One region of the Kocuria sp. PD6 genome, then DNA from elsewhere that is predicted to be linked to it. Evidence: predicted binding sites of a transcription regulator. Region 1 holds the regulator's gene; the other holds the start of a gene.
The links. The regulator LexA, encoded in region 1, represses DNA repair genes until DNA is damaged. The targets are predictions, from matches to a motif close to TCGAACANNTGTTCGA.

Region 1 (6,473 bases):
TACACGCTCGCGGACACCGTGGGCTTCGTGCGCTCGCTGCCCACCCAGTTGGTCGAGGCGTTCCGCTCCACCCTGGAAGAGGTCGCGGACGCAGACGTCATCGTGCACGTGGTGGATGCCTCCCACCCGGATCCGGAGGGTCAGCTCAAGGCCGTGCGGGACGTCCTCACGGACGTGGGCGCCAATGACATCCCGGAGATCGTGGCCCTGAACAAGGCCGACATCGCGGATCCCGTGGTGCTGGGTCGTTTGCGCAATCACGAGCACCCGTCGGTGGCCGTGTCGGCGCGCACCGGAGAGGGCATCGAGGAATTGCAGCGGTTGATCTCCTCCGCCATTCCGCGCCCAGACCACGACATGGAACTGCTCGTGCCCTACATTCACGGCGAGGTGGTCTCCCGGCTGCACGCCCAGGACGCCGAGATCCTGCGCACGGAACACACTCCCGAGGGTACGCGGTTGCGTGTGCGCGTTCGCGAGGAACTCGTGGGTGAACTCGAGCCCTACCGCGTGGCGGAGCCTGGGAGCCCGGCTGCCGCGCCCACCGCGGGGGATCCCGCCGGAGCATGAGCGCATCGTTCGTCGACGAAGCGGGGCACGACCTTTCGGACGTCCGCCCCGAAACGCTGCCCGGCGCGGTGGACACGCTCGAGCTCCTCGACTCCGCCGTGACCGCGTTGGGCGGGCAGCGCCGGGAGGGACAGCGGTTCATGGCGGCCAAGGTCGCCGAGGCCCTCGAGACCGGCCGGCATCTGTTGGTTCAGGCCGGGACAGGAACGGGTAAGTCACTCGCGTACCTCGTCCCGGCCCTGCGCCACGCCCGCACCGCGGACAAGCCCGTGGTCGTGGCCACGGCCACGCTGGCCCTGCAGTCCCAGATCACGGGCCGGGACGTCCCCCGCTTGCTCGACGCGCTCGAGGACGAACTGGACGACCGCCCCGTCGTCGCGCTGCTCAAGGGCCGCTCCAACTACGCGTGCCTGCACAAGGTCGAGGGCGGCTACCCGGACGACGACGGCGCCCTGTTCGACGTCCCCGGTTCGGGACCCGCCGCAGGGGGCGCGGATCGCCCCCTCGGTGGCTTGGCCCAGCAGGTGCTGCGGTTGCGGGAATGGGTCGAGACCACCGAGACCGGGGCCCGGGACGACGTCCAGCCGGGTGTCACGGACGCCGCGTGGCGGCAGGTCTCCGTGACCGCCAAGGAGTGCCTGGGGCGCAAGTGCCCCCTCGTGGAGGAGTGCTTCGCCGAGCGCGCCCGGGCCGAGGCCGGCGAGGCGGACGTGGTGATCACCAACCACGCGCTGCTCGCGATCAACGCGTTCGAGGGGCTTGCGGTCCTGCCCGAGCACGACGTCGTGATCGTTGACGAGGCCCATGAGCTGCGGGACCGGGTCACGGGTGCCGTGACCGCGTCGCTGTCCGCCGCCGCGGTACGAGCGGCGGCCACGGCCGTGCGCAAGCACACCGCGGCGTCGAGCGATGCACTCGAGAAGGCCGCGCAGGCCTTCGATCTCGCCTTCGACCCCGACCCGTCCGGACTGTTGCCACGAGGCTTCACCGAGGAGCAGGTCTACGCGGTCGGTGGCGTTCAGGACGCCGCGCGCACGGGGCTCAGTGACACCAAGGGCGATTCCAAGGGCGAGGACGCGGCACGTCACGCGGCCCGCTCACGATTGTCCGAGCTGCTGGACACCGCCGAGCGCATGCTGTCGGCGGACACCGCCCATGACGTCCTGTGGATCTCCCGCGTGGGTCGCTGGTCGCCCACCGAGGGATACGTGGGAGCGTCCGAAGGCGAACCGGCGACCCTGAACATCGCGCCGCTCAGCGTCGCGGGGCCCCTGCGGGAGGGGTTGTTCGACGGGCGCACGGTCGTGCTGACCTCGGCGACCCTGGCCGTGGGGTCATCGTTCTCGTCCACGGCCGGGGCTCTCGGCCTGCAGGGCCCGGGGTCCCCCGCGTGGCGGGGCGTGGACGTGGGCAGCCCCTTCGACTACCGCCGCCAGGGCATCCTCTACGTGGCCAAGCACCTCGCGAAACCCGGCCGTGGCGTCTCGGAGGAGCAACTCGAGGAACTGCTCGGGCTGCTCGAGGCCTCGGGCGGCGGCGCGCTCGGTCTGTTCTCGTCCCGCCGGGCCGCGGAGGACGCGGCGGAGGCGCTGCGCGATCGTACAGAGCTGCCCATCCTGTGCCAGGGGGACGCCTCCCTGCCGTCCCTGGTCAAAGAGTTCACCGACGATCCCTCAGCGAGCCTGTTCGGAACCATGAGCCTGTGGCAGGGAGTGGACGTGCCGGGGCAATCGTGCCGACTGGTCGTGATCGACCGGATCCCGTTCCCGCGCCCGGACGATCCCCTGGGCACCGCGCGCACACGCGCGGCCGAACGGGCAGGCGGCAACGGGTTCATGTCGGTCTCGGCCACCCACGCCGCGGTGCGCCTGGCGCAGGGCGCCGGCCGACTGATCCGTGCGAGCGGGGACAAGGGCGTCGTCGCCGTGCTGGACTCGCGGCTCGCCACGGCGCGCTACGGGCCCTTCCTGGCCCAGTCCCTCCCGCCGCTGTGGCCCACCACGGACCGCTCGACCGTTCTCGGGGCGTTAGAGCGATTGGCGCGCTCCTGAGCGTTCGACCTCGCTGTGCTCACGTCCGTGGTGCCGTCCCGCGTGACGCGACGCGCGGTTCCCGGAACCGTTCGGAGGGCGAGCTACAGGGAGCGGAAGACCGAGACGACCTTTCCCATCACGGTCGCGTGATCACCCAGGATGGGTTCGTAGCGGGTGTTCTGGGGCAGCAGCCACGTGTGGCCGTCGCGCTGGCGGAAGGTCTTGACGGTCGCTTCGTCGTCCAGCAGGGCAGCCACGACGTCCCCGTTCTGCGCGGAGTTCTGTTGGCGCACCACGACCCAGTCGCCGTCGCAGATGGCAGCGTCGATCATGGAGTCCCCGGAGACCTTGAGCATGAACAACTGGCCGTGACCCACGAACTGCCGTGGCAGGGAGTAGACCTCCTCGACCGATTGTTCGGCGGTGATGGGGCCACCGGCGGCGATGCGCCCCACGAGCGGTACGGGGACCATGGCGTCGTCGTCGTCCGCGGCGGGCAGGTCGCCCATGGTGTGCACCGCGGGGGACCCGGCGCCCGATGCGCGGGTCGCCAAGGACTCCACGGAACCCGCGGGCTCGTCGGCCGGCCCCAGGTGGCGGTCGAGTTCCTCCGCGCTCAACGGGCGCAGGACCTCCATGGCGCGGGGTCGGCGCGGATCCCGGCGCAGGTAGCCCCACTTCTCGAGCTGGCCGAGCTGATGGGTCACGCTGGACAGGGACGCCAGACCCACGGTGTCACCGATCTCACGCATGGACGGCGGGTAGCCGCGCGTGGTGATGCAGCGCTGCACGGCACCGAGGATCCGTGCTTGTCGAGGGGTGAGCGTGCGCGAGCGTCGGTCGGACGCCTGCTGATTCGGGGAAGAAGTGCTCACGTGCGGGGTCCTTTCACCGTCCACGCTGTGCACACCCTGCGGTGGGCCGCGGAGGCCGCTTATGCGTGTCGGAGACGCGGGGTCAACTAACTCCTGTGTGACCTCGAGCTTAACCCGCGCGCGTCCCCGGGTTCAAATATGTGTTCGAAAAGGTCCTCGACAGCATTCGTACACCCGTGCTAGAACTGTTGGTAGAGATTCGAAAATGTGTTCTAAATACGCTCCGCGTTCGAACACCGCCACCTTCGGGTGGATCCGGTCAGATCACCAGGAGGTAGCCATGACCGCTCTCACCTTGTCGCGATCCGTTCGTTCCGCCACGGCTGCGTCCTCCGCCGCCGTGCGCGCTCGTACGTCGGCCCGCGCCGCGTCCGTCCAGGCCGCCCCGCGCGCCGCTCGCTCGCCGCTGCAGCTCACCCGCCGCGGCCGGTTCTTCCTGATCGGACTGCCCTTCGTCACGGGAGCGGCGGCCCTGTTGGTGGTCGCCGCCGTCTTCCTGCTGCCGCCCACGGTCAAGGCATCCACGGAACCGGCGGGGGCGCCCGTGACCCACGGAGTCACGGTGCAGGCGGACCAGACCCTGTGGGAGATCGCCGCCGTGGCGGACCCGCAGCGGGACACCCGCGAGGTCATGAACGACATCGCCGAGCTCAACGGTCTGACGTCCTCCACCCTGCACACGGGTCAGGTCCTGGAGGTCCCGTCCCGCTGACGGTGACCCGTCGGTGACGTGATCCGTCGGTGCCAAGTGAGCGACTCCTGGTGCGCCGACAAGCTCCGGGCGGTGTCACGACTGGTCCGGGAATCGACACACCGTGAGACGTCGTGTGACCGGATATGCGCCGAGTCCATAGACTGGTCTGGTGAATTCTCGTGATGATTCCCTCGAAGCCCTTCCGCTGCGCGACGACCTGCGGGGCTTGTCTCCCTACGGTGCTCCCCAGCTGGAAGTCCGTGTCGCACTGAACACCAACGAGAACACCCATCCGGTTCCCGAGCCCGTGGTTCGGGCCATCACGCGGCGCGCCACCGATGCCGCGGCGTCCCTGAACCGCTACCCGGACCGGGACTTCACCAATCTGCGGACCGCCCTAGCGTCCTATCTGGGTCACGAGCTGACCGAGGACAATCTGTGGGCCGCCAACGGGTCCAACGAGATCCTGCAGCAGATCCTGCAGGCCTTCGGTGGGCCGGAGCGCTCCGTGTTGAGCTTCGTCCCCACGTACTCGATGTACCCGTTGCTCGCCCTCGGGACCGGAACGCGGTTCATCGCGGGGGAGCGCGCTGCGGACTTCTCCCTGTCCGCGGAGTCGGCGGCACGCCAGGTGGGCGAGCACGCCCCGAACATCGTGTTCCTGTGCTCGCCCAACAACCCCACCGGGACCGCGCTCGAACTGGATGTCGTCGAGGCCGTGTACGAGGCGGGGGAGGACCGCAACACCATCGTCGTCGTGGACGAGGCCTACGCCGAGTTCGCGCGCTTCGGAACCCCCTCGGCGCTAACCCTGCTTCCCGGCCGTCCCCGGCTCATCGTCACGCGCACCATGAGCAAGGCGTTCGCGTTAGCGGGTGCACGGCTCGGGTACTTCGCCGCGGACCGCTCCGTCGCGGACGCTATCCGCCTCGTGCGCTTGCCGTACCACCTGTCCTCGGTGACCCAGGCGACCGCACTGGCCGCACTCGAACACCACGAGACACTGCTCGGCACGGTCGAGGACATCAAACTGCAGCGCGACCGGATCGTGGACGAGCTCAAGCGACTGGGCCTGACCCCCGCCGAATCCGATTCCAACTTCGTGTTCTTCGAGTGCGGCGGGGACGCCCACGCCATGTGGCAGGGTCTGCTCGACCAGGGCGTCCTCGTGCGGGACGTGGGGATCCCCGGCCACCTACGGGTCACCGCCGGGACGGAAGCGGAGACCACCGCGTTCCTCGAGGCCGTGGAGTCCTACCTCGCCCGGTCCTGAGCCGGACCGTCCGGGCCAAGATTCTGAGCCGGCCCGGCTCGTCTCGAACCGTGGGACCGGTCTAGCCGCGGCCCCATGGTCCCACCCCAGCCATCTAGACTGGACCCGCCCGCCGAGCCGTCGCCGGGCGCCGTCCCCGAGGAGATGTCGTCTTTCATGAGCGCAGTCGAGAACCACCGCACCGCCACGGTGGAACGCGTGACCAGTGAATCCACCGTGCGCGTGAGCCTGGACCTGGACGGGACGGGTACGTCCTCGATCGAGACCACGGTGCCGTTCTACAACCACATGCTCACGGCACTGTCCAAGCACTCCCTGATCGACCTGGACATCCAGGCCCACGGGGACACGGACATCGACGTCCACCACACGGTCGAGGACACAGCGATCGTCCTGGGTGATGCGCTGCGCCAAGGACTCGGGGACAAGCGGGGGATCCGCCGTTTCGGGCAGGCCACCGTGCCGCTCGACGAGGCACTCGCGTCCGCCGTGGTGGACGTGTCCGGGCGGCCCTACGTGGTGCACACGGGTGAACCGGAGGGCCAGCAATACCACTTGATCGGTGGTCACTTCACCGGGTCGATGACCCGCCACGTCTTCGAGTCCCTGGCCTACCACGCCCAGTTGTGCCTGCACGTGGAGGTGATCCGCGGCCGCGATCCGCACCACATTGCCGAGGCCCAGTTCAAGGCGCTTGCGCGGGCGTTGCGCGAAGCCGTGGAGCCCGACGCCCGCATGGCCGGCGTGGTCCCGTCCACCAAGGGCGCCCTGTGAGCGGGGCGGAGCAGAACATGACGGAGGCGCCGAGCGTTGTCGTCCTGGACTACGGCGCGGGCAATGTGCGATCTGCCGTGCGCGCCCTCGAGGAGGCCGGCGCGCGGGTGGTGCTGAGCGCCGATCCGCGCGACGTCATGGACGCGGACGGTCTCGTGGTCCCGGGCGTGGGAGCCTTCGCGGCCGTCATGGAGGGATTGCGCGCGGTGGACGCCCCGCGGCTCATCGATCGCCGGTTGAGCGGTGGCCGTCCG
Region 2 (6,473 bases), on a different contig from region 1:
CGCCAAGCTGCCACTCGGCGTGGTGGTGATCAGCGGCACCAACGGCAAGACCACCACGACCAAGATGACCGTCCAGTTGTTGCGTTCACAAGGACTGCGCGTGTTCACCAATCGCACGGGCTCCAACTTCGTGCGCGGTGTCGCGGCGTCCCTGCTCGCGGAGATGGACGCGTTCGGTCGGCTCGTGGCGGACGTCGCGGTGCTTGAGCTGGACGAGGCCCACGCGGTGCACTTCGTGAAGCAGGTCCGGCCCCGGATCTCGCTGTTGCTCAATGTAATGCGGGACCAGCTCGACCGGTTCGGGGAGATCGACACCACGCGCCGGATGCTGAGCCAGGTCGCGCGCGCCACCACGGGCACGGTTGTGCTCAACCGCGAGGACCCTCGGATCGCGAGCCTCGCCCAGGACGTGACCGAGGGCACCGCCGTGAGCTGGTTCGGGCTCTCGGACGCACTGCGCCCCATGTTCCCGTCCGACGACGACATGCGTGACGGGCTACGGCAGGTGGACCCCGGCGCCCAGGACTCGCACGTGCCGTCCGCGCGTCGGCCCGACGCCGACGTCGTGCTCGAGGCCGTGAACGCGCGCAGCGTGGAACTCGACGTGCGCGGGCGCAAGCACGACGCCACGGTGGACCTGTACGGCGTCTACAACCAGTACAATGCCGCGGCCGCCCTCGCCACGAGCCTGCAGGTGCTCGGTGACGCCGCGGACGTCCCCTCCCTCGTGGCCGAACTGGGGAAGGTCACCCCGGCGTTCGGTCGCGGGGAGACCATCACGGTCCAGGACAAGCCCCTGCAGTTGCTGCTCGTGAAGAACCCCGCGGGCTTCCGGCTCTCCCTGGCCTCGGCCTCCGCGCAGGACTACGCCACGATGATCGCGATCAACGACCAGTACGCGGACGGCCGGGACGTCTCGTGGCTGTGGGACGTGGACTTCGACGCGCTGCGCGACGGCGGCGTGGACATGGTCTCGGGCGTGCGCGCGTGGGACATGGCGCTGCGCCTGGACTACGACCTCGTGCGCGTGGCCGCGGTGGAACCGGACCTCGAGGACGCGCTACGCCGGTTCATCGCGGACTCGGGGGAGCGCCCCATGAGAATCTTCTGCACGTACACGGCCATGCTCTCCCTGCGCAGGATCCTGGGCGACATGACGCACGTGACGGCCATCTAGGAGGACACCGTGGCACACGACACCGCCGGGGCGCTGCGCATCGTGCAGCTCTACCCCCGGGACATGAACATCTACGGCGACTGGGGCAACACACTCACACTCAAGCGCCGCGCCGAACGCCGCGGCCTCGAGACCGAGATCGTGGACTACAACCCCGGCGACCCGTGGCCCGAGAACGCCGACCTCTTCGTGGGCGGCGGAGGACAGGACTCGGGACAGTTCCGCGTGGCCGACGACCTCGCCGTGGTGGCACCGCGACTGCACGAGGCCGTGGCCCGAGGCGTGCCCATGCTCGCGATCTGCGGGCTCTACCAGCTCTTCGGGCACAGTTTCCGCACGGGGGCCGGGGAGACACTGTCCGGGATCGGGATCTTCGACCTCGAGACGGTGGCCGGTCCGGAACGGCTGATCGGCAACATCGTGACCGATTCCGCGGACCTGGGCACGATCGTCGGCTACGAGAACCACTCGGGGCTCACCCACCTGGGCGCCGGGCAACAACCCCTCGCGAGTGTCGTCTCGGGGGCCGGCAACAACGGGCAGGACGCCACGGAGGGTGCGCGCACCGCGAACGTGCTGGGCAGCTACCTGCATGGGTCGCTGCTGCCCAAGAACCCGCGCGTCGCGGACTTCCTGCTCGCGGCGGCGCTCGAGCTGCGCGGCGAGACCCTGCCGGAGGGGGAACTCGACGACACGCTCGCCCAGCGCGCCCGCGACGTCGCCGCGTCGCGCCCGCGCTGACGGGCCACGCCCCGCGCTCGTTATCATGGAGGTCGATCCGTGTCCGGCCCGCAGGGGCCGGACGCATTCTTTCGAGGAGGTCATTCATGTCAGGTCACTCCAAGTGGGCCACGACCAAGCACAAGAAGGCGGCGATCGACGCCAAGCGCGCCAAGGCGTTCGCCAAGTACATCAAGGGGATCGAGGTCGCGGCCCGCATGGGCGGCGCGGACACCTCGGGTAACCCCGCGCTCGAACTGGCGGTCTCCAAGGCCAAGAAGAACTCGGTGCCCAACGACAACATCGACCGCGCGATCAAGCGCGGCGCCGGGCTCACGGGCGAGACGATCGACTACACCGAGATCCTCTACGAGGCCCGCGGCCCGCAAGGCACCGCGCTGTACATCGAGTGCCTCACGGACAACAAGAACCGCGCGGCCTCCGAGGTGCGCGTGGCCGTGACCCGCCACGGCGGCACCATGGCGGACTCCGGTTCCGTGGCGTACCTGTTCGAGCGCAAGGGCGTGGTGGAGGTCGCCAAGACGGACGGTCTCACCGAGGACGACGTCCTGATGGCCGTGCTCGACGCCGGCGCCGAGGAAGTGCTCGACGAGTCCGACGACTTCGAGGTGGTCAGCGAGGCGACCGACCTGCCCGCGATCCGCACCGCCCTGGACGAGGCCGGTCTCGAGTACAACAACGACGACCCCCAGTTCCGCCCCACCATGAAGGTGGACCTGGACGCCGAGGGCGCCCGCAAGTTCCTCAAGCTCGCGGACGCGGTCGAGGAGCTCGACGACGTGCAGAACGTCTACTCGAACGCCAACATCCCGGCCGAGGTCATGGCCGTGCTCGAGGACGACGAGTAATTCCGTGAGTCCCGTGGTGGCCCGGCAGTCCCAACAGCGCGTGCTCGCGGTGGACCCCGGTCTCACCCGGTGCGGTTTCGCCGTGGTGGACATGTCCGCGCAGCGAACCGGAACGTTCGTGCACGTCCAGGTGAGCGGGACGCGCGCGCACGAGGCCCTCGAACACCGCGTGCTGTCGATCATGCGGGCCGCCGAGGAACTCATGGACCGCTTCCGCCCGGACGTCGTGGCCGTGGAACGCGTGTTCGCGCAGAACAACGCTCCCACGGTCGTGGGCACGGCCCAGGCCACGGGCGTCGTGATCGCCGCGGCCGCGGCGCGGGGCATCCCGGTCGCGTGGCACACCCCGTCCGAGGTCAAGGCCGCGGTCACCGGGGACGGCTCCGCGGACAAGGAATCGGTGAACCGCATGGTCGTGCGCATCCTGCGCCTGGACGCCCCACCGCGGCCCGCGGACGCCGCCGACGCGCTGGCCCTGGCCGTGTGCCACGGGTGGCGCGGTGGGATGGCCGGTGTCAACGCGGCCGAGCGCACGTCCACCCACTCGGGTTCGCGCCCGATGCAGACGCGCCGGGGTGCCGCACTGACTCCGGCGCAGCAGGCGTGGCGACGCGCCGAGACCGCGTCGCGAGCCCCCGGTGCCACCGCGCCGCGCGCATCAGGTACGGCCGCGTCCCGCGCGCCGGGCGCAGCGACCGGTACCCGCGGGCGGCGCGGCCGGGTGTCCTGAGCCTCCCGTTGCGGGCCCGCCTCACGAGCGGGAGCACTCGTTCCGGGTGTCCCCGGCGCTTGGTACAGTGACGGGCAGGAATTCGTACACGTGTTCGAACGGCGCACCACGTCCTGCCCCAGGTCGCGGCGCGTTCGGACACACCGACGTTCTCGGCCGGCGGCCGTGGGAGGGGAGGGGCACCGTGATCGCCTCGATAACCGGTGAGGTGCGCTTCGTGGGGGCCACGCTCGCCGTGGTGGAGGTCTCGGGCTTCGGCATCGAGGTCAACGCGAGCCCCCGCACGCTCGCCGGGCTGCGGGTCGGTGCCACCGCGCACCTGCACACCGCGTACATCGCCCGCAAGGACGAGGCGCCGGTGCTGTTCGGTTTCGCCCAGGCGGACGAGAAGGAGATCTTCTCCGTCATGCTCGGGGTCTCCGGGGTGGGCCCGCGCACCGCGCTCGCCGCGGTCTCTGTCCTCGGGCCCGACGACGCCCGGCGCGCGATCGCCGCCGGCGACGACAAGGCCTTCACGGCCGTCCCCGGGATCGGACCGAAGTCCGCGCGGCGCATCGTCCTGGAACTCGCGGACAAGCTCGTCCTGCCGGACCCCGCGCCGCAGCAGAGCGCACAGCCCGGCATGCAGGTGTGGCGTGAGCAGGTCGTGGACGCTCTCACGGGTCTGGGCTGGAGCGAGAAGGACGCGGCCCGCGGGATCGACGATGCCCTCGAGACCCAGCCGGAACTGGCGGAGTCCGCCAACGTGGCCGAGATCCTGCGCGCCGTGCTGTCCTGGCTCGGCACCGCCAAGGCCACGTCCCACACGCGGACCAGGGGGCGGTGAGCATGGCCGTGGAGGAACGTGGATCGGTGGGCCAACAACGTCTCGTGGGCGCCGAGGGCGACTACGACGACCAGCAGCTCGAGGCGTCCCTGCGCCCGGGGACCCTGCACGACTTCGTGGGGCAGAAGCGGGTACGGGCACAGCTGTCCCTCGTGCTCGAGGCCTCCAAGCTGCGCGGGCGCACCGCAGACCACGTGCTGCTGTCCGGGCCTCCAGGCCTCGGCAAGACGACCCTGGCCATGATCATCGCGCAGGAGCTGGATGTCCCCCTGCGGATCTCGTCCGGTCCCGCGATCCAGCACGCCGGTGACCTCGCGGCCATCCTGTCCTCCCTGACCCACGGGGAGGTGCTGTTCCTGGACGAGATCCACCGGATGTCCCGGCCCGCGGAGGAAATGCTGTACATGGCCATGGAGGACTTCCGCGTGGACATCGTGGTGGGCAAGGGCGCCGGTGCCACGTCCATCCCGCTGGACCTGCCCCCGTTCACGCTCGTGGGTGCCACCACCCGCGCGGGGCTGCTGCCCGGGCCACTGCGCGACCGGTTCGGCTTCACGGGTCACCTGGAGTTCTACTCCGTCGAGGAACTCGAGCTCGTGCTGCGCCGTTCGGCCGGGCTGCTCGACCTCACCATGACGAGCGAGGCGTTCACGGAGGTCGCGTCGCGCTCACGCGGCACCCCTCGTATCGCCAACCGACTGCTGCGGCGCGTGCGGGACTGGGCGCTCGTGCACGGCGTGGTGCGCATCGACGCGCGGGCCGCCGGATCCGCACTCGACATGTACGAGGTGGACGCCCGGGGTCTGGACCGCCTGGACCGCAACGTGCTCTCGGCCCTGGTGAACAAGTTCAACGGCGGCCCCGTGGGGCTGTCCACCCTGGCGATCGCCGTGGGGGAGGAGACCGAGACGGTCGAGACCGTCGCGGAACCATTCCTGGTCCGCGAGGGCCTGCTCGGTCGCACCCCGCGCGGGCGGATCGCCATGGCCGCGGCGTGGGAGCACCTGGGACTCGACGTCCCCGAGCACGCTGCGTTCAAGGACCCGGCGCTGAAAACCGCGCTCGCCACCGAACCGGACTCGGAGGATCCGTCCAGCACGTGACCAGATCCATCCCCTAAGCTGGGGAGGATCGGCCGGGACCTTCGCACCCCTGCGCAGTCGTGCCCGGTCGCGCTGTACGTGCACCTCGACAGAACGGATCCTTCGTGACCATCCTCGCTCAGACCCAGGACGCTGCCGGTGGCGGCGCCGGAACCGCATGGTTCCTGCCCGTGATGCTCGTGGTCATGGTCCTGCTGCTGTGGCTGCCCATGCGCCGACAGAAGAAGGCCCAGGCCCAGATGAAGGCCAAGCAGGCCACCATGGAGCCGGGCACGCGCGTGATGACGAGCTTCGGTCTCTACGGCACCCTGCGGGACATGGACCGGGAGAACAACAAGGCAGTCCTGGAGGTCTCCCCGGGCCAGCTCGTCACGGTGCACTCCCAGACCGTGACCACCGTGGTGGACGAGCTGCCCGCCGAGTCCGCGGCCACCGCCGCCCCCGGCGTGGTCGAGGCGGAGTCCGTCCAGGCCGGTACCCCCGAGGCGGCCGGTTCGGCGCATCGCGTGGATCCGGTCGACCCCGTGGACGGTTCCACGGCCGCCGGCGAGCAGGGCACTACCCAGCGCGGCGCCACCCAGCCCGGCACCACACCGGGCGCGGCGGCCCCGGATGCCTCGCAACGGACCTGGCGCGACGCCGGCGACCGCGACGATCGCGGTAACCCCACTACCTGATTTCCCCCCCCCACCGGGACACGGGCCGAGGACCTCGGCCCGTTTCTCATGTGTCGACCGGGCCGCGGCCCCGGTCGAGGACACGTTGAAGGACACCAATGGCAGTAGAGAAGAAGGCGCAGACCCCGGGATCGCGTGGCGGGTCCCGTTGGCGGCGCACCAAGGCCTCCAGCACGTCGGAGGGGACCCCCGGGAACGGGACCACAGCGGCGAACGGCACGTCCGGTCGGAACGGGACGGGTACCGCGAAGCGGCGCCCCCGCTCCGGAGCGGGGGCGTCGGCGGCGCGCAAGGCCCTGGTGGCCCTTGCAGCGGTGATCGCGATCCTCGCCGGGGTCCTCGTCTACGGTGTGACGACCGACCGCACCGGG

Region 2: the regulator LexA is predicted to act here: its motif matches at 3,579-3,594, upstream of ruvA (Holliday junction branch migration protein RuvA).

The regions. Positions count from the first base shown of each region.
Region 1 covers NZ_JAUZUS010000001.1:12,855-19,327, reverse strand. The annotation lists gene hflX (GTPase HflX) at 1-570, shown strand, start outside; gene Q9R22_RS00105 (ATP-dependent DNA helicase) at 567-2,621, shown strand; gene lexA (transcriptional repressor LexA) at 2,705-3,478, opposite strand; gene Q9R22_RS00095 (LysM peptidoglycan-binding domain-containing protein) at 3,759-4,190, shown strand; gene Q9R22_RS00090 (histidinol-phosphate transaminase) at 4,342-5,445, shown strand; gene hisB (imidazoleglycerol-phosphate dehydratase HisB) at 5,602-6,219, shown strand; gene hisH (imidazole glycerol phosphate synthase subunit HisH) at 6,237-6,473, shown strand, end outside.
Region 2 covers NZ_JAUZUS010000008.1:117,753-124,225, reverse strand. The annotation lists gene Q9R22_RS09300 (Mur ligase family protein) at 1-1,177, shown strand, start outside; gene Q9R22_RS09295 (type 1 glutamine amidotransferase) at 1,187-1,918, shown strand; gene Q9R22_RS09290 (YebC/PmpR family DNA-binding transcriptional regulator) at 2,005-2,766, shown strand; gene ruvC (crossover junction endodeoxyribonuclease RuvC) at 2,771-3,496, shown strand; gene ruvA (Holliday junction branch migration protein RuvA) at 3,681-4,322, shown strand; gene ruvB (Holliday junction branch migration DNA helicase RuvB) at 4,325-5,425, shown strand; gene yajC (preprotein translocase subunit YajC) at 5,530-6,102, shown strand; gene secD (protein translocase subunit SecD) at 6,201-6,473, shown strand, end outside.